One region of the Loktanella sp. M215 genome, then DNA from elsewhere that is predicted to be linked to it. Evidence: riboswitches for the same ligand, from Rfam matches in the RefSeq annotation. Region 1 holds a riboswitch; each other region holds the start of a gene.
The links. A riboswitch is a leader RNA that binds a small molecule or an ion and turns the genes downstream of it on or off. The one in region 1 is predicted to bind cobalamin.
Positions count from the first base shown of each region.

Region 1 (6,328 bases):
GTCAGGGCCGACAGGCGGGCGGTCAGCGTCTCGTGGGCGGCGATAGCCTCTGATGCGGCGGCCTCTGCCTGTGCCAGATCGGCACGCAGATCGGCAAGGCGGTTCAACTGTTGCAGGCGCAGGGCGGCGGCAGAAGGGGCATCCTCGGCCCCCGCGCGGAACCCGTCCCAGCGCCACAGATCGCCCGCCTGCGACACAAGGCGCTGGCCCGGCAGCAGATCACCCTGCAACCGTGCACCATCGGCCGCATCCACTAGCCCGACCTGCGTGATCCGCCGCGCCAGAACGGCAGGCGCCTCGACCACGTCGGACAGGGGCTGCACCCCGGCCGGCAGGGCTTGCGGTGCGTCGTAGCCGGGCAGCGTCACCCAGCCAGAGGGATCGGCGGCGCTGACGGCAGGCGCCTTGAGGTCGTCGGCCAGAGCCGCACCCAAAGCGGCCTCATACCCCCGCGCGACACGCAGCAGATCGAGCACCTGACCGCCCTCGCCCGCGTCCCGGTCCACAAGGCGCGACAGCGCCGCGACCTCGGCCCGCAGGGCGTTCGCCTCGCCCTCGGCGGCGGATCGCAGGGCGCGGGCGTCGCTTTCGCGGCTTTGGGTCGCGGCGCGGGCGGCTTCGGTCTCCAGCAGGGTCTCTTCGGCGTTCTGGGCGGTGGCGGTGGCGATCTCTTCGGCCTCGGACGCGGCAGCAAAGGCTGCGTCGGCCGCATCACGCGCAGCCCTGGCGGTGGCCATCGCACTGCGGGCGCGGTCGGCTTCGGCCTCGGCGCGGGTGACGGTCTTGTGGCTGTCGTCCAGCAGGCGCTGCGCGGACTGGTGGCGGGCGGACAGGCGGGCCACATCCTCGGTCAGCTGGTCCAGATCCTGTTCGCGCTGCGCCAGCACCTCGGCAGCCTCAGCGCTGGCGTCCTGTGCGGCGTCAAGGGCCTCGGCATGACCGATGCTGGCCGCGGCGATCTCTTCCGCTTCAAGGGTCAGGCGGGCGATCGTTTCTTCGGCATCGGCGTTCAGGCTGGTTTCGCGGGCGATGTCGCGGGTCAGCTGTTCGATGCGCCGGGTCAGGGTGGCGATGGCGGCGGCGGCCTGCGCCTCGCGGTCGGCCAGCTGGTCGCGCTGCACCATCAGGCGCTGCACCACGGCGGCCGCAATTGCATCCTCCTCACGCAGGGGCGGCAGCGCCTCGTCAGCGGCGCCGCGCCGCGCATTGGCCTCTTGCGCCGCACGCTCGGCCTGCACGGCGGCGAGGGTGCGGGTGCGCACCTCGGCCTCTGCCAATGTCAGCGCCGCGTCGGCGTCGAACCAGCGACGATACAGCAGCAGCCCCTCCGCATGGCGCAACGCATTGCCGATCTCGCGGTAGCGGGCGGCCTGACGGGCCTGCCGGGCGAGCGTGCCCAGTTGCGCCGCGAGTTGCCCCACCACATCGTCGACGCGGGCAAGGTTCTGTTCGGCGCCGCGCAGTTTCAACTCCGCCTCGTGGCGGCGCTGGTAGAGGCCGCTGATCCCGGCGGCCTCTTCCAGAATCCGGCGGCGGTTCGTGGGTTTGGCGTTGATAAGCTCGCTGATCTGGCCTTGCCGCACCAATGCGGGCGAATGGGCCCCGGTGGAGGCATCGGCGAAGAGCATCTGCACGTCGCGCGCGCGCACGTCCTTGGTGCCGACCTTGTAGGCGCTGCCTGCGTCGCGGGTGATGCGGCGCGTGATATCGAGGCTGTCACTGTCGTTGAAGGCGGCGGGTGCCAGCCGTTCGCCATTGTCGATGATCAGCGCGACTTCGGCAAAGTTGCGGGCGGGGCGGGTCGCGGTGCCGGCGAAGATCACGTCCTCCATCCCGCCGCCGCGCATCGCGGTGGGGCGGTTTTCGCCCATGACCCAGCGCAGCGCCTCCAGCAGGTTGGACTTGCCGCAGCCGTTGGGACCCACGACGCCGGTCAGCCCGTCGGCGATCACGAGGTCCGTGGGATCGACGAAGCTTTTGAAACCATTGAGGCGCAGTCGGGTGAAACGCATGAAAGCTGAATGATCCGGTGATTCCCTTGAAGGCCAAGGATGCCGGAGGGGGCAGACCCAAGTCAACGGCGCCCTACCGCATCTGCGCCGCTTTCGGCGGTTATCCACAAGATGTTGACCCCTCTGGTGGGCCGGTCCCCAGCGGGATTTGCCGCACAGCAGGCTTGACGCGGGCTGGCCCCGGGGCGCAGAAAGGTGATGCAAGGTTCCCCACACAAGGCGCAAAGCGCCGGGGATGAAACTGGGAATGTGGAACGGGCCGATTCCGACCGGAAGGCCCCATGCCACAGCCGCCCCCGCGACTGTAAGCGGTGAGCGTGACGTCAAGAAGCCACTGGGACACCAAGTAATTGGGCAACCGGGAAGGCGACGTCGCGTGCACGAGCCGCAAGCCAGGAGACCGGCCCTGCATGATGAAACCAAGGCCCGTCGGGTGTGACGGGGTACAGGAGACTGAAATGCATATCGAACCTGGCGTCGTCACCGGCGCAAAACTGGCCCTTGGCAGCGTGACCGCTGCCGGTGCCGCCACCGTCTCGGCCAAGCTGGTCTGGGACAACCTCGTGCAGCGCGGCGCGGCCTCGCTGATCGCGCGGTCGGCCATGGCGACCGCCGCGACCTTCGTGTTCTTCGAACTGCTGCCGCATCTGGCCGTCGGCCCGTCGGAGGTTCACCTGATCCTCGGGTCCACCCTGCTGCTGATGCTGGGCACCGCGCCGGCTGCCGTGGGACTGGCGCTGGGGCTGCTGCTGCAGGGGCTGCTGATGTCGCCCTTCGATCTGCCGCAATACGGCATGAACGTGACCACGCTGCTGGTCCCGCTCCTGGCGCTGCATGGCGTGACAAAAATGGTCGTCGCCCGCGGCACGGCCTACGTCGACCTGACCTACGCGCAGGCGCTGAAACTGTCGGTGACCTATCAGGCCGGCGTCGTCGCCTGGGTCGCCTTCTGGGTGGTCTGGGGTCAGGGCGCCAGCGTCGCCACGCTGGCATCGCTGGGCACCTTCGGGGCCGCCTACATGACCGTCGTCCTGCTGGAACCGCTGGTCGATCTGGCCGTGCTGGCCGTGGCCAAGCGCCTGTCCGCCAAAGGCTCGCCCCTGCTGGACGCCCGCGTCTACGGCTGATCGCCTGACGGCATGACACAAGACGGGCCGAAGCCGAAAGGTTTCGGCCCGCATCCCTTTGACAGAACGAGTTTTCCAATGGCCGCCAAAATTCCCGCCACCGTCGTCACCGGCTTCCTCGGCGCCGGCAAGACCACCCTGATCCGCCACATGCTGCAGAATGCCAAAGGCAAGCGCATCGCGCTTATTATCAACGAATTCGGCGACCTCGGCGTCGACGGTGACATCCTGAAAGGCTGCGACAGCGACGTCTGCGCCGCTGACGACATCGTGGAACTGTCCAACGGCTGCATCTGCTGCACCGTGGCCGACGATTTCATCCCCACGATGGAGGCGCTGCTGGCCCGCACGCCGCCCCCCGACCACATCGTGATCGAGACCTCAGGCCTCGCCCTGCCGCAGCCGCTGGTGCGCGCCTTCAACTGGCCGGGTCTTGCCACCCGCGTCACCGTCGACAGCGTCGTGACCGTGGTGGACGGCGTGGCCGTGACCGAAGGGCGGTTCGCCCATGACGTCGCCGCCGTGGACGCCCAGCGCGCCGCCGACGATGGCCTCGACCACGAAACGCCCCTGTCGGAACTCTTCGAGGATCAGATCGCCTGCGCCGACATGATCGTCATCAACAAGACCGACCTGATGGACCCCAAGGCGGCCTCTGACCTGTCAGACCGCCTGAAATCAGAGGCACGCCCCGGCGTGCAGGTCGTGCGCACCGCCATGGGCGCACTGCCCGTCGACGTGCTGCTGGGGCAAGGCATCGGCGCCGAAGCCGATCTGGAGGCCCGCCACGAGGTCCATCATCACCACCATCACGACGATGAGGATGACGACCACCACGACGACGACCACCATGACCACGGCCACGACGAATTCGAATCCTTCGTCGTGCAGCGCGACGAGATCACCGATCCCGCAGCCTTTGCCACGCAACTGGCGGACGTCATCCGCACCCACGATATCCTGCGGCTGAAGGGTTTCGCCTCTGTCGCGGGCAAGCCGATGCGCCTGACGGTGCAGGCGGTCGGTCCGCGCGTCGATCACTACTTCGATCAGCCGCTGGGCCAGACCCCGCGCGGCGCGCGCCTCGTGGTGATCGGAGAAGCGGGCCTCGACCGCGCGGCCATCACGGCCGCCCTGCAGGCATGACGATCACCGTGGCACTGGCCGATCCACGGTCGGCAGAAGGTCTGGCGCTGCTGAACGCCAGCCACGCCTATCTGCTGTCGCTTTACCCGCCAGAGTTCAGCTTTGCCCTGAACCCGGACCAGCTGGCGGAACCTCACGTCCGCTTCTTCATCGCAGCGCGTGACGGTGCGGCAATGGGCTGCGCCGCCCTATCCAACAAGGGCACCTACGGCGAGGTCAAGTCGATGTTCGTCCACCCAGACGCCCGCGGCACCGGCACCGGTGCGGCCCTGATGCAGACGCTGGAGGACGAGGCCCGTGCCCAGAACCTGCCGCTGATGCGGCTGGAAACCGGCGACGACCTTTATCCCGCACACCGGCTTTACCGGCGGCACGGCTTCACGGACTGCGGCCCCTTCGGCGATTACGTCGAGGGGCCCCATTCGGTCTTCATGGAAAAGCGGTTGTGACCGCCTCAGTCGGGCAGGTCTTCCTTGCCGCGGATCGCCTTGCCCTTCGCCTCGTCGGTGGCAAAGTCGTCGGCCGGGTCGCTGGGCTTGTCCAGATCGGTCTTGCCCTGGCTCTTCTTCATGCGCGCCAACAGCTCTTCTTTGGAAGGACGAGAGCCGAAGGGCGTCTTGTCGCTGCCGTACTGGTTGTGTTCGTTATGCTTCGGGCCTTTTTTCGCCATCTGCGGTACTCCCGATTTGCCGTAGTCCATGGGTGCGATCCCCTCGCGTGGTGTGACACCCCCATGTGGGCCAATCACAGGAAAGGTCAAGCCTGATGCACCTGCTCGCCGCTAGCGCCGTGACGATGTCCGACGGGTCAGACCCGGTCGATCCGGGCCAGACGCCCGCCGACGTCGTCTTCATCAGCGCCGCCGACACGGAACTTGCAGCATTGTCAGAGGCGCGGGCGGCGATGGACGATGCCCCCTCCCTGCGGCTGCTGAACCTGATGCATCTGCAACACCCGGTGTCGGTGGACATGCACCTCGACGCCTGCGCCGAAAAATCCCGTCTGGTCATCGCCCGCGTGCTGGGCGGCGTGGGTTACTGGACGTATGGCGTCACGCAATACGCCGCCCGTCTGCGCGCTGCGGGCGTGCCGGTGGCCTTCCTGCCCGGCGACGACCGCGACGACCCGGACCTGCGCGGGCTGTCCACGGTGACGGACGCGGACTACGACGCGCTCTGGTCCTATCTGGTCGAAGGCGGGCCGCCGAACACCGTCCGCTTCCTTGCTTGCGCGCGCGCCATCGTGGACGACACCGACCGCCCCGCAGGCGCCAGTCCCCTGCTGCGGGCGGGCGTCTACTGGCCCGGCACGGGGCTCGCGGACCTCGCCACGGCGCAGGCGACATGGACCCAGGACGCGCCCATCGTGCCCATCGTCTTCTACCGCGCGCTGGTGCAGGGCGGCGGGCTTGCCCCCATCAACCGCCTCGTGCGGTCCCTGTCGCGGTCGGGCCTGAACCCGCTGCCGATCTTCGTGGCCTCGCTCAAGGACCCGCTGTCGGTCGCGACCTTGGGCGAACTCTTCCGGCAGGCGCCGCCCGACGCAATCCTGAACGCCACCGCCTTTGCCGTCGGCAGCCCCCACGACGGCGACGACAGCCCCGCAAATCCGCTAATCGCCAACGACGCCCCCGTGTTCCAGATCGTCCTGTCGGGCGGGTCAGAGGAGGCGTGGGCCGCGTCCCCTCAGGGCCTCTCCGCCCGCGACATCGCGATGAACGTCGCCCTGCCAGAGGTCGACGGCCGCATCCTGACCCGCGCCGTCAGCTTCAAGGGGGCATCCTACTTCGACGAAGCCACCGAATGCGCCATCACGACCTATCAGGCGATGGGCGACCGCATCGACTTCGTAACCGCCCTGATGGTGAACTGGACAAGGCTGCGCCGCACGGCGCCACCTGACCGCAAGGTGGCCCTGATCCTCGCCAACTATCCCAACAAGGACGGCCGCCTCGCCAACGGCGTCGGCCTCGACACCCCCGCCGCAACCGTCCACACCCTGAACCTGCTGGCGAAGGCAGGCTACACCACCACGCCACCTTCG
Region 1 is NZ_WMEA01000001.1:20,849-27,176, forward strand. It holds gene smc (chromosome segregation protein SMC) at 1-2,012, opposite strand, end outside; cobalamin riboswitch at 2,199-2,435, shown strand; gene GLR48_RS00130 (energy-coupling factor ABC transporter permease) at 2,471-3,139, shown strand; gene cobW (cobalamin biosynthesis protein CobW) at 3,218-4,285, shown strand; gene GLR48_RS00140 (GNAT family N-acetyltransferase) at 4,282-4,734, shown strand; gene GLR48_RS00145 (hypothetical protein) at 4,740-4,985, opposite strand; gene cobN (cobaltochelatase subunit CobN) at 5,051-6,328, shown strand, end outside.

Region 2 (6,328 bases), on a different contig from region 1:
AACGCCAGCATTGTCGGGTGTGCCGTCACCGGTCAGCATGACCAACTGGCCGGACACCTTCGTCACCGATGCGCCGTCGGCGGCAACGGCGAACACCGGGTCCGCATCGACGCCACGGCGGAAATTGCAAACCGCTCCGGCGGGCAGGGCGCGGGTGATCTCATCATCGCTCAGCGGTGCGAGATCGACAGAGGCGATGACGGCGGACGACAACGCCTCGGTCAGCGAAGCCACTTCGGCCGGGGCATCGGCTTCGCCCAACGGATACGTCGTTTGTTCGCCATTGGCTTCGATATCGGCGATCATCCAACGCATTTCCGCGATCTCGCGGTCCTGCGCCTCGATGATCTCGTCGGCCAGCTTGCGCACGCGGGGATCCGAGATGTTGGCGCGCGACGACGTCAGGATTGCGATGGAGTGGTGCGGGATCATTGCCTTCATCCACGCGACGTCGCCGACCGTCTCTTGTGACCGCACCAGCCAGAGCGCCAGCGCGAACACCACTGCGGACCCGCCGAAGATCGCCATATTAACTGTACGGTTCTTGTACATGCCCAGCATGAACGCCAGCATGATAATCGCCATGATCGCACCCATATAGAGCGCCATCCACATGCGGGTCTGCGAGAAATAAATATGCTCAAGGGAATACGAGTTCAGATACATCAATCCGAACATGACCACAGTGGAGGTGGCGATCATCGCGAAGAAGCGGACATAATGCATGGGGTATCCTTCTTGAGTACGGCTTTGCAGACGCAACCAAGTTCCGGCGCTGGAATGTTCCCATAAAATCAGTATTTTTATACAGCGCCCCGTGATGCGAGGCGGACCGGGGCAAACCGTCACCTTTGCTGAAAGGCATCAGGTCGGGATGAAAGTGAGTTCAGCGAACCGTGGGCACCTGAAATCCGGTGATGCCATGGCCATCCTCAATCCATCCGGGCAGTATTAAAAGGGAATGCCGTGACGGTGAACATCTGCATCTGCAACACCTGCGCACCGGCGGCATCTGTAACGGTGTCCAGGCTGCGGCTGATGGCGGCCATCGGTGCTGCAGGTTTGAACGACACCGTGAGCGTGTCGACGGCCGCCTGCCTCGGCGCGTGTCAGACCCCGTCGTCTGTGGCACTCCAAGGTCAGGGTCGCGCCACATACCTGTTCTCGGGTGTGTCCTTCGATACGGATATCGACGATCTGATCGCGACGTGCCGCACCTATCTGGAGGCTCCGGACGGGTGGATCGAGGACGCGCGGCCGTGTGGCAGACTGCGGTCCTGCCTGCGGGCCCGCATCCCCGTCATGCCTGCGCAGAAAGTCTAACCGCTCGGTCGTTCAGGCCGGTTCAGCTTGTTCGCGTCGCCAGACGGCACCCGCGACCATTCCCAGGACGATCCAGGTCAGCAATCCGACGCCAAGTGATCGCGCGGTGAAGAGTGCTGCCAGTTCCATTGGTGCGCTGCCCGTCAGGACATCCGGCAAGCGCGGACCGACCAGATGAGGAGCCACCAGCAGCAGGGCCGCAACGGCCCATTGGCCAGGCGTCTTGCCGTACGCCAGGATCCAAGCACCCCCCGCGGCTGACAGCACGAATATCACCCACCAGATCTGACGCATGGCAAGCTCAGTCTCGGTCGCCCCCGGTAGTTGTGCAGGCAGCGAAAACGCCGGAGCGAGCATGACGACGGCAAAACCGGCGATCCCCCACAGGAGGCCGGACCGCGCATCGATCCGGTCGCCTGCCTGTCCGCGAAACGCCATCAGTGCGACGAGGATCACGCCATAGCCGCAGTAGAGCACAACCATGACCATGATCGTCAGCGCATTGCGCATCGTCAGAAGTGCGGCGGGGGCTTGTTCGGATCTAGTCTCGAATACTTCGGCCGAGAGAAGAATGTCCTGAACGAAGACAAGGTGAAGCACGCCGGCTGCCACACCGGCGGCCGCGCCGGCCAGCAGCGCGGTCGTCAGAATGGGACGCAACATGTCAGTGGCAGGGAAAGCCGGTCGCGTGGCGCACATCGTGCGCAGCGTCGTGAATGGCACCGGCCGAGGCAAAGCCAACGGACGCGATCAAAGCCAGGCCGAACGCCAGGGCCATGATGATTGCGCGTGTGCCGCCTGCATCGCGCACCTGCGATTGAACGAGGGTCGTCATAGGTCATTCTCCTTGCCGTCACACCCGACGGTCGGTCTGCACTGTGCCTGGCAGGTCTCCTGGCTCGCGGGTCGTGACGATCTGCCGGCCTTCCCCACATCATGGGATGTGAGTGGACAATTCGGCAGTCGCTCACCGCTTACAGTCGCGGGGGCGGCTCTGGCATCGGATCTCCATACCGGATCGATCCTGACCAGATTCCCTGTTCGGTTCCTGCACTTTGTGCGTATGGAACACCAAGCAGGATCACTAGACCGGGCCTGAACCGAAAATGCAATATCCGTTACGCGGCACCGCGCCCGTCACAGGCCAGGGCAGGGCGCTTCGCCCGGGCTATCTCGTCGCCTTTCCCAGGCTTTGCAGGATGGGCCGGGATTGCGGTGCGGCTGGCGGGGCGATGACGGGTGCCGCCACCGGGATCAGCGCCACATTGTAGCCAGAGGCCCAGAACAGGATCGGGCGGATACTGCGCATCATCGCACGATTGACGGACATGACATGCACCGCTTCCGTCGCCAGATTGACCGCGGCCGCCGTGGCGCTGTGCACCGCCAACGTGACGCCCGGATCCGCCACAAGAGCGCGCTGAACCCGCCCCAAGCAGGACGCACAAGACGTGCCAGTAACGGACAATGTGATCGGGGACATATCGGACATGGAAGGTACCTCACGCTTTGGTTCAGCGCCTTACATAAGGGTTGCAGTCCGGGGATAAGGTTTCCAGTCCGGGGGAAGGTCGACAGTCCATACCTACAGAATTGCATTTGACCTTCCAGCGGGGGAAGGCCCCACATATTTACCACAGCATAGGAGACTGTTATGACCACCTATTCCATTCCTGCCATGAGTTGCGGCCACTGCAAGGCGACCGTCGAAAAAACAGTGCTGGCTCTCGACCCCGCCGCGACCCTGTCGTTTGACATGCCGGCCCGCACGGTCGCCATCGACAGCGGGCGCGACGACGCACTGCTGCGTGCAGCCCTGAAAGACGCCGGCTATCCGGCGGTAACGGTCTGACCCAAGCGTCACGCCCAAGACTGTCTCATTTCGACGACTGCGCCGGGCACCGGCGCGATCGTGTTTTCTGTGTAAAAGGTTTTTGATATGACACGCGGTTCTCTGTTTTCTCTTATCGCAGGCCTTACGTTCGGCCTGACCGGCAGTTCGGGTGCCGCGCAGGTCTTTTCCACGCTGGCCGAAATCGACGTGCCCAGCACCGGCGTCGTCGAGGAGCCGTCGCTTGTGACGCTGGCCGACGGTCGCGTTCTGATGTCCTGGACCGAAGTGTCCGGTGACACCTTCGCCAAGGTCGAGACCGCGATCTACGACGGTGTAACCTGGTCAGACCCCGTCACCGTCGCTGAAGGTGATGACCTCTTCATCAGCTATGCGGACTTTTCCTCTGCCGTAGGCCTGCCAGATGGCCGGATCGCCGTCAGCTGGCTCCGGATGAACGGGGACTCGTACTATGATTACGACATCAACATTGCGATCTCGGGTGACGGTGGCAAAACGTGGGACACGCCCATCGTGCCGCACCGGGATGGCCTGAGCCGCCAACACGGTTTCGTCACGCTGCTGCCCGATGCAAAGGACGGTCTTCTGGCGATGTGGCTCGATGGACGGTCTTACGAGACCGGCGATACGTTCGGCAGCGATGACGCAGACGCCGGCGCCATGCAACTGCGGGCGACGACTGTCACTGGCGACCGAACCCTGTCGGACGATCTGCTTCTGGACGACCGGACCTGCACCTGTTGTCAGACGAGTGCGGTCGTGACCGATGATGGGACCGTCCTGCTGGCCTACCGTGATCGGACCGCAGACGAGGTCAGGGACATTTCGGTGGTGCGGCGCGTGGAGGGGACATGGACAGATCCCCAGCCGGTCAGCGGCGATGGCTGGGAAATCGACGGATGCCCGGTGAACGGCCCCGCCATCGCAGCCCGTGGCGATCATGCAGCCCTTGTATGGTTCACCGGCGCCGGCGGCGTGCCAGCGGTCAAGATGGCCTTCTCGGACGATCGGGGGGCCAGCTTTGGGCCCGCACGACAGATCGATCTGGGCGGACCCGCGGGCCGGGTCGACCTGCTGCAACTCGTGGACGGATCGGCCCTCGTCAGCTGGGTCGAATGGACGGCAGCCGGAGAAGTGCTCCTGACCTGCCGGGCGACCGCGGCGGACGGATGCGGAGACCCGGTCGCCATCGCGGTCAATCGCACGGGAAACGCGATGGGCTTTCCCCGCATGACGCTGGCGGGCGACGACGTTTACATCGCCTGGACCGAACCATCAGTTGACGCAGAGGGTCGCCCGGATGATGGGACCGCCATCCATGTCGCGCGCGGAACGGTCGATCTTTCTGAATGACCTGACCCGATGAGATTGAGGCAGTCGCTTTTGGAAACGTGCGGCCTTTCATGCCCGGCCTGCAGGGGGCGCGACCGCACGTGTGGCCGTGGCCTGCGACACCGACAGTCGGTTTGATCTTGCCCTGAACAAACAAGGCAAGCGTCGTTCGCTTGTCGGACGATCTCCCCGGCCTTTACGAAAACGTGAACAATTAAAGAATGTTGCGGGATTTTGGCCGGAGAGACCCGCTGGCGTAGGTGTTGCGATACATCACACCATCGGCAAAATGCTGCAGTGCGACGCCAAATACCGAAGTAGCAATTGACGGGTGCCTGATCCAAATTTAAATAGGCATTCATGACAACTCTCGCCGCCCTTCTGAAACTCCTGCGCTGTGCCATGGTGATTGCCGTGGCCGCGGTCCTGGCGTTCGGCGCGTTGGCGGGGCCGTTGTCGGCGCAGCAGCAGCAGCACGAGCATGAAACGACGATGTCATCTGACGAGATCGCCGAGCATGAAGTACACGAAGCCCGTGCGGCCTGCCCCGCCAATCATAGCTCCGATATGCACGGTAGCGAAGACGGCAATTGCTGCGTTCAGGCATGCGCAACGATTCTGGGCGTTCCATCACGCATCGATGGCCCGACGGGACGTTTGAGCTCGATTGATCCGTTCTATCTCGCAATGGTGCCGCGTCACGCTGCCATCAGCTTTATCCGTCCGCCCTCTCTGACATTCTGATCGCGGCCCGCAGGCGGGCCTGACTTCAGATATCGGTCCCTCGAACGTGAGGGACCGCGTTCAGCAGAGCAGGATACTTCGTGACATTCAGATTTCTATTCGTCGGGGCCGTGCCCCTGACGCTGTCAGCGTGCATGCCGCCGCCGACACCCTTGCCTGACACGGCCTATATTGCCGCACCAGCGACAGCCACTGTGGCCGCCCGGCAGACCGGTTACGTCAACCCTATCCGCAACTATACGGTGCGTCCCGTCATGGATCCTGCCGACTGGCGCGAGTCCAACACATCACAGGCGGATCTGTGATGCGGGTGCTCAAGATGACGGTCATCGCATTTCCGCTGGCCCTGGGGGCCTGTGCAACAACACTCCCACCCGGGATCACGGCACCGGACGCCGGTTTCTCCCTTGTTGCGGACAAGACGCGGGCCGCGACGGGCCGTAAGTCCGTCTGGTTGCAGACCAGCGCCCAATCACAACAGGTTGCGAAAGAGATCCACGCTCTGACGCACCGCAAGACGATCACGGCCGATACGGCGGTGCAGGTTGCCTTACTGAACAATCGTGGCCTGCAGGCATCCTATGCCGCCGTGGGTCTGTCGGCGGCCGACATCTGGCAGGAGTCGACACCGGAGAACCCGATCGTCTCGGTTGGCCTGCTCGGAATCGGCGCACCGGAACTTGGACTGTTCCGAGCACTGGAATCCCTCGCCAGGGTCAATCTCCTCGATGCGCCAACCCGAAAGCGCCGCGTTGCCGTGGCACAGGCCGATTTCCAGCGTGCTCAGATGCAGGCCGTCGTAGACACGCTGACACTGGCGGCGGAAACGCGTACCGCCTGGATCGATGCCGTTGCCGCGTTCGAGACGGTGACGTTTCTCAATCAAGCGTCGCAGGCGGCTGACGCGTCTTCCGAACTGGCACAGCAGCTGGGTCAGACCGGTGCCCTGAACCGGGCGGGTCAGGCCCGTGAGCAGGTCTTCGACGCGGAGCTCGCCGCCCAGACGGCAGAAGCCCGTTTGGCGGCCTCTGTCGCCAAGGAACAACTTACACGCCTGATGGGGTTGTGGGGCACCGA
Region 2 is NZ_WMEA01000005.1:16,748-23,075, reverse strand. It holds gene GLR48_RS22470 (DUF6692 family protein) at 1-726, opposite strand, end outside; gene GLR48_RS22465 (DUF1636 family protein) at 967-1,323, shown strand; gene GLR48_RS22460 (CbtA family protein) at 1,336-1,986, opposite strand; gene GLR48_RS22455 (CbtB domain-containing protein) at 1,988-2,158, opposite strand; cobalamin riboswitch at 2,191-2,414, opposite strand; gene GLR48_RS22450 (hypothetical protein) at 2,492-2,815, opposite strand; gene GLR48_RS22445 (heavy-metal-associated domain-containing protein) at 2,978-3,175, shown strand; gene GLR48_RS22440 (sialidase family protein) at 3,263-4,528, shown strand; gene GLR48_RS22435 (hypothetical protein) at 4,868-5,251, shown strand; gene GLR48_RS22430 (hypothetical protein) at 5,332-5,556, shown strand; gene GLR48_RS22425 (TolC family protein) at 5,556-6,328, shown strand, end outside.
Region 2: another riboswitch for cobalamin. It lies ahead of GLR48_RS22455 (CbtB domain-containing protein); the one in region 1 lies ahead of GLR48_RS00130 (energy-coupling factor ABC transporter permease).

Region 3 (6,328 bases), 1.6 Mb from region 1:
AGTCAGCAGCCAACAGGCATGCGACAATGCGAACTGTGCCGCATAAACCGCTGGCCGATCCTCCGGGTGGGCGGATCGTTTCAGAAGGCGACCCGATGGCGTCAGCACGACCGAATAGCCGACACCGATGGCGAGCCACCCCAAGAGCAGGACGCTCCATACAGGGCCAGCGACGGCGACCCAAAGGCCCAAGGCCAGCAGGACGACGACCAGACTTGACGCGCCAGCAATCATCACCGGGCGATCCGGCCGGGTGTCGAGAAGTCGCGGCAGGGCCAGTGCCGCCAGCATGGAGCCGCCACCGAAGGCCCCCAGCGCCATGGCAACCTGCCGGTCGCCGAGCCCCAGATCGGATTTGACCAGGATGACGGTATTCACCAGAACCATCGCCCCGGCCGCAGCGGCCGCGAGGTTCAGTGACAAAAGCCCCCGCAGCCGTGGCGTCGCGAGATAGATGCGCAGCCCGCGCGTGGTCCGGTCGTAAATACCGCGGGGCGCGGTAGGTTGCGGACTTGGCAACAGCACCGAGGCGACCAACAGTGCCGATCCGATGAACCCGATGACGGTGCCATAGAACAGCACCTGATAGCTGACGAAGGCCAGCAGGATCGCGGCCAGCGTCGGGCTGATCAGGTTCTCCAGATCATAGGCCAGCCGCGACAGGGACAAGGCCCGGGTGTAGCGGTCCTCTTCCGGCAAGATGTCGGGGATCGTGGCCTGAAACGTCGGCGTGAATGCGGCCGAGGCGGATTGCAGCAGGAAGATCAGGATATAGACCTGCCAGATCTCGGTCACGAACGGCAGGCACAGCGCCACCACCGCGCGGACCAGATCAAGGCTGACCAGCATGGCGCGTCTGGGCCAGCGGTTTGCGAAGGCCCCCGCAATGGGCGCAATACCGACGTAGGCGATCATCTTGATCGTGAACACCGTGCCCAGAACGAGCGCCGCGCGGTCACCTGCCAGATCATAGGCCAGCAGCCCCAGCGCGACGGTTGCCATGCCTGTGCCCAGCAGGGCCACGATTTGTGCCACGAACAGATGTCGATAGGTGCGGTCTGCAAGGACGGAAAGCATGACGTCTGCCTCGACGGTGAGAATGGCCCGCCAGACATACGTCGCAGGCGGCTTTATCGAAAGCTGCGATTCGCTGCACGGCAGGATATTGGTCACATGGGGATGTTTGCAGAACGGCGCGACGCGACATCGGCGCTCTTGCCGCCCCTGCAAAGCGCGGCCCGCATCATGTCCGTACACCAGAACTGAAGCGCCATCGGTCCGGGGGGCCGCTACAAAAGCTGCTCTCCCTGATCGCACCTGTGATGATGTCCGGGCTGTGGGGCAGAAGCGGCGCACAGGTCAAAGCCCCGGTTTGCGATGCAGCCGAGGTCGTGGAGCTGTTTTTTCAAGGCCACCAGTCGCCTTGCACTTGAACGGCCAAGGCTCGAACTGGCGCGGCGCAGGTCATGACATCGCACTGGGGCGCGCGGGATCAATTCGCAGTTTGGCGGCAGGTCCACACGGCAAAACTCATGCGCCCGCTTTGCCAAGCCCGATGATTTCAGGCCACGGCCCGGACGACATGAACCACTGCAGGCACCCGGACATCACCCCCCTCAACCATTTCGGAAAATCCTGCGATCAGTCCGGTGCGCACCGCGTCACGATGGCTTTCATCCAGAGTTCCTGCCTCTTTGGCGATCCGCATGCGCATCGCAGCAGCGCCAATCGTCATTTGCAGAGCACCCACGTCGTCCGGACTGCCATTTGGGGTAAGGTGCAGCGCCTTGGTGTCGATGTCCACAACCCAGCCTGCGGCAGAAAGAATGCGGTTGATCTTATCTTTGTTGCCCAAGGCCATCGGTCCGGGCGCATCAGGATCAAAGGCCGGGCCAGGGCCGAAGACCTCAGCGGCAACGCGACTTGGCATGCCAAACCATGGATTGTCCTCCGGTGGCCCCCAGCAGGCAAAGGTGAGCGCCGCTCCGGGTTTGCATACGCTGCGGATATGCTCGAAGGCCGCAACTGGATCGGCAAAGAACATCACGCCAAAAAGCGATATTGCGGCATCGAAACCGCTTGAATCGAAAGGGTAATCCGCGGCATTGCCAATGCAAACTTCAACATTGGCCGGAACGCGCGACTTGGCGCGCGCTGCAAACGGCGGCGCAATTTCAATACCGGTGACATGACCTGTCGGGCCCACTGCATCGGCGGCATCAAGAAGCGAGACCCCGGCTCCGGGTCCGATATCGAGAACCGATTGACCCACGCGCAACGCGGCCTTCGCCATGAGGGCTTTGCGAACCGGGGCATGAGCGGCATCGGTCTCGGCCTCAACGCGCAACCATGGTGCCGCCATCGCGTTCCAATCCATACGCAGCCCTTTCTGATGTATCAGCGCTCTGTGCAACCTTGGCAGCCTCGACCGAAAATATCAATCATCACGCAGCAGTCGAGCCCCCTGTCAAACAACCCAATCTCTTGATTTCGACATTCTCGTGTCCAGCCGAGGAGACGACTTTCTGGCGTCCAGTTCGGTTGATTTGCAGACCAAGACACATGGGACTTTCCCTCTCCGCACGCTTGGCGCCATCTACTTCTGCTTGATAAATATCTAAATAATCAGTCACCTAGCATGAAATTCCACCTTCCCGGCCAGCGACCTCAGATCCTTAGTCGATTGGATCTCAGGGCCTCCCTAGGGCCATGAATGCCCCGGGAAGTGCACCCGTGCGGGGGTGCCCCACCGTGCACCGTCAGGCTCGCGTCTTCAGAAGCGACAGGACGTGGCTCGGCCTGGGCTGAGGGCTTTTCAGACCACCCCTGTTACCCGACCCCTCTCGTGGGACGTTCATCTCGCGAGGGCGGAGGATATCCAGGCAATAGATATGAGTATCAGAGACGACGAAAGTAGAAGAGATCAGGGTGAGCCTGATGAGTGATCATCAAGGGGACGTCCGGCCGCGCCGCATCCCTGCTGTCGTTGTCATGCCGCGCGATCGGTGGGGCACCGGTGTCATTCATGGCCCGTCCCGTACCAGCGTGTGACCGCGTTTCGTGGCTTCAGCCACGCACGCGGTGCGGGCCAGATCCCGGACCGGGCAGTCTTGCCCCAACCGACGGACCATGGTCGCCTGCGATGCCGGATGCGAAGGCGGGCAGGCCGCCCCTTTCCAAAAACAATGCCACGCGTTAGACCATGGCTACTTCGGTCCGGGCGGTCTGCCGTCCGGTGAAAAGGGAACGTGGTGCGGCCCATTGGCCTAATCCACGACTGCCCCCGCAACTGTAGGCGGAGAGCGAAGCCGGACAATGCCACTGTCACGCGCCGCGTGATGGGAAGGACCGGCCCAGCATTGACCCGCGAGTCAGGAGACCTGCCGAGGTGTTCACCCTGTCCGGGCGCGTGGGGCGTCAGGGCTGCGGAGCGTCCGCTTGTGGTGTCTTCACCGTCTGCGGGGGATACCCCCTCTCTGACATATCGAAAATGCGTCCCCACCGGGGACGACCCGAGGGATATGCCCATGCTCCGTTCCGTACTTCTGGCTTCCGTGGCCCTGACACCTTTTACATCCGCGACGGCACAGGATGCCTTTGCACTTGACGAGATCATCGTCACCGGCGGTCTGTCCCCCATCGCGGCGGGCGCGCTGGGGCGTGCCGCCAGCGTCGTGACGGCCGACGACATCGCGGCGCGGGGCATCGCCACGGTGCAGGACGCGCTGCGCGCCTTGCCCGGCGTTTCGGTCACCGGGTCCGGCCCGACCTACACGCAGGTCCGCATCCGTGGTGGCGAGGCGAGCCATACCCTGATCCTGATCGACGGGATCGCCGCGGCGGGCGGCGACGGGGAATACATCCTCAGCGGGCTGGAGACCGCGAACATCGAGAAGATCGAGGTGCTGCGCGGCCCGCAGTCGGTCTATTACGGGTCCGATGCCTCGGCCGGGGTGATCAACATCATCACCCGTAAGGGGCAGGTCGGCACCACGCTCAGCGGATCGCTGGAGGTGGGTGCGGCCAACACAGCGACCGCCTTTCTGTCACACCGGACGGACCGCGGCGGTCTGTCGCTGGCGCTGTCTCACGTGCAGGACGACGGTTTCGACCAGTCCGGCGACGGCGGAGAGCGTGACGGCATGGACCGCACCACCGCCATTCTATCCGGCGACTATCTGGCCACGGACGCGCTGAAGCTGGGGTTCACCCTGCGCCGGTCAGAGCAGGATTATGACACCGATGCGGCGGACTACACGGCCCTGGACGCCGCCGGGTCCATCGTCGACGATCCCACGCTGTTCAGTACCCGCGATGAAACCACCGGCGGGATCTTTGCGGAACTCGACACCCTCGGTCGGCGGCTGACGCACCGGCTGTCCTATGAACGCACGGACAACACGGCCGCTTACGAAAGCGGCACGCCGATCCGGACAGAGCGTGATGCGCTGAAATACCGCCTGAGCTATGGCCTCGACGGGCTTGCGGTGGCCGAGACGCGGCACCTGCTGAACGTGCTGGTAGAGCACAAGAACGACAGCAGCCGGTCGAACCCTTTGTATGCGCGCGCCGCGACATCCCTGGCGTTGGAATACCGTGGCAGTTTCGACAATGGGCTGGATGTGCAGGCCGGTGCACGCTTTGACGCCAACGATACCTTCGAGGATGCGGCGACCTGGAACGTCGGCCTGTCCTATCCCGTCGGGCAAAGCGGCGCGCGGCTGCATGCCTCTGCCGGGGTCGGTATCGTGAACCCGTCCTATTTCGAACTTTACGCCACCGACTTCGGCTATGTCGGCAACCCCGCCCTGACGCCCGAGCGGAACACCAGTTTCGACGTGGGTGTGACGCTGCCGGTGCTGGACGGGCGCGGCACGCTTGACGTGACCTATTTCAACGAAGTGCTGACCGACGAGATCACCGATGTCGCCACCGGTGCGGGCACCTTCAGCTTCGTCAACCAGTCCGGCGACAGCAACCGGCAGGGGATCGAGTTGACGGGGACCCTGCAGGCGACGGATACACTCGCGCTGCGGATGGCCTATACCTACCTTGATGCCACGAACCCGGACGGCAGCGTGGAACAGCGCCGCCCCCGCAACACGCTGACGGTGGGCGGGACGCTGGACACCTTCGGCGGGCGCGGGCTGGTGTCGGCGGATGTCAGGCACGTCTCTGGCAACTATGACGCGCAGTTCTTTGGCGCCTATGAGACGGCAAAGCTGCCGGCCTATACCACCGTCGACGTGGCCGCGCAGTATGACCTGACCGCGCGTGTCACGCTGACAGGGCGGGTCACCAACCTGTTCGACGATCCGGCCGTCGATGTCTGGGGTTACGCGACGCGCGGCCGCGCGGGTTATGTCGGCGTCAATGCGCGGTTCTAGGGCCCTTGTCCTGTGGCTGGCGGCGCTGGCCGCCGCCCCGGCCCACGCCGACGCGCCCCGGCGTGTCGTGTCGATGAACCTGTGCACGGATCAGCTTGCGATGCTTGTGGCGGGCGAGGGTCAGCTTCTGTCGGTCTCGACCCTCTCTGCCGATCCGCGCGGGTCCGCCATGGCCGAGGTCGCGGCGGGCTACACCCTGAACTACGGTCTGGCAGAGGAAATCTACCTGATGCAGCCCGACCTCGTGATCGCAGGGACCTTTACCCGGCGCGCCACGGTGCAGATGCTGGACCGTCTTGGCATTCCGGTCGTCATGTTCGAACCGGCCTATACGCTGGACGATATTGCCGTGCTTCTGACGCAGATGGGCGATGCTTTGGGTCAGCAGGGCAAGGCGGCAACGCTGGTCGCGGATTACCGGGCGCGGCTTGCGGCTTACGTGACCGACACCACCGCAAACCCGCGAGCCGCGCTCTACTCCGCCAATGGCTACACCTCGGGCGATCAGACGCTTGCCGGGCAGATCCTCTCGACCGCGGGTCTGGACAATGTCGCGGCAGAGGCGGCCTTTGCCGACGGTGGCTTTCTGCCGCTGGAGGTGCTGGCGATGTCCGCCCCCGACACGGTCATCACCAGCGTCCCCTACGCGGGCTTTTCGCGGTCAGAGGAGATCATGGATCACCCGGTGATCGCCGCCCTGCGGGCCGGGCAGCCCGGTGCGCTGATGATGGACCGCGACTGGGTCTGCGGCACGCCCTTCGTGCTGCGGGCCATCGACACGATGGCGGGTCTGCGGCGTGACCTGCAGGACACCGGGCGATGACGCGGCTGACGCTGATCCTGTCCACGCTGGTCGCCGTGCTTTTCGTCGCGGCCCTGCTGATCGGTCCCGCCCACATCGGACCTGTCCCCAGCCTGCGGGCGCTGATCCTTGGCGGCGA
Region 3 is NZ_WMEA01000001.1:1,580,335-1,586,662, reverse strand. It holds gene GLR48_RS07760 (MFS transporter) at 1-1,077, opposite strand, end outside; gene GLR48_RS07755 (class I SAM-dependent methyltransferase) at 1,562-2,377, opposite strand; cobalamin riboswitch at 3,196-3,402, shown strand; gene GLR48_RS07750 (TonB-dependent receptor plug domain-containing protein) at 3,528-5,387, shown strand; gene GLR48_RS07745 (ABC transporter substrate-binding protein) at 5,374-6,210, shown strand; gene GLR48_RS07740 (FecCD family ABC transporter permease) at 6,207-6,328, shown strand, end outside.
Region 3: another riboswitch for cobalamin. It lies ahead of GLR48_RS07750 (TonB-dependent receptor plug domain-containing protein); the one in region 1 lies ahead of GLR48_RS00130 (energy-coupling factor ABC transporter permease).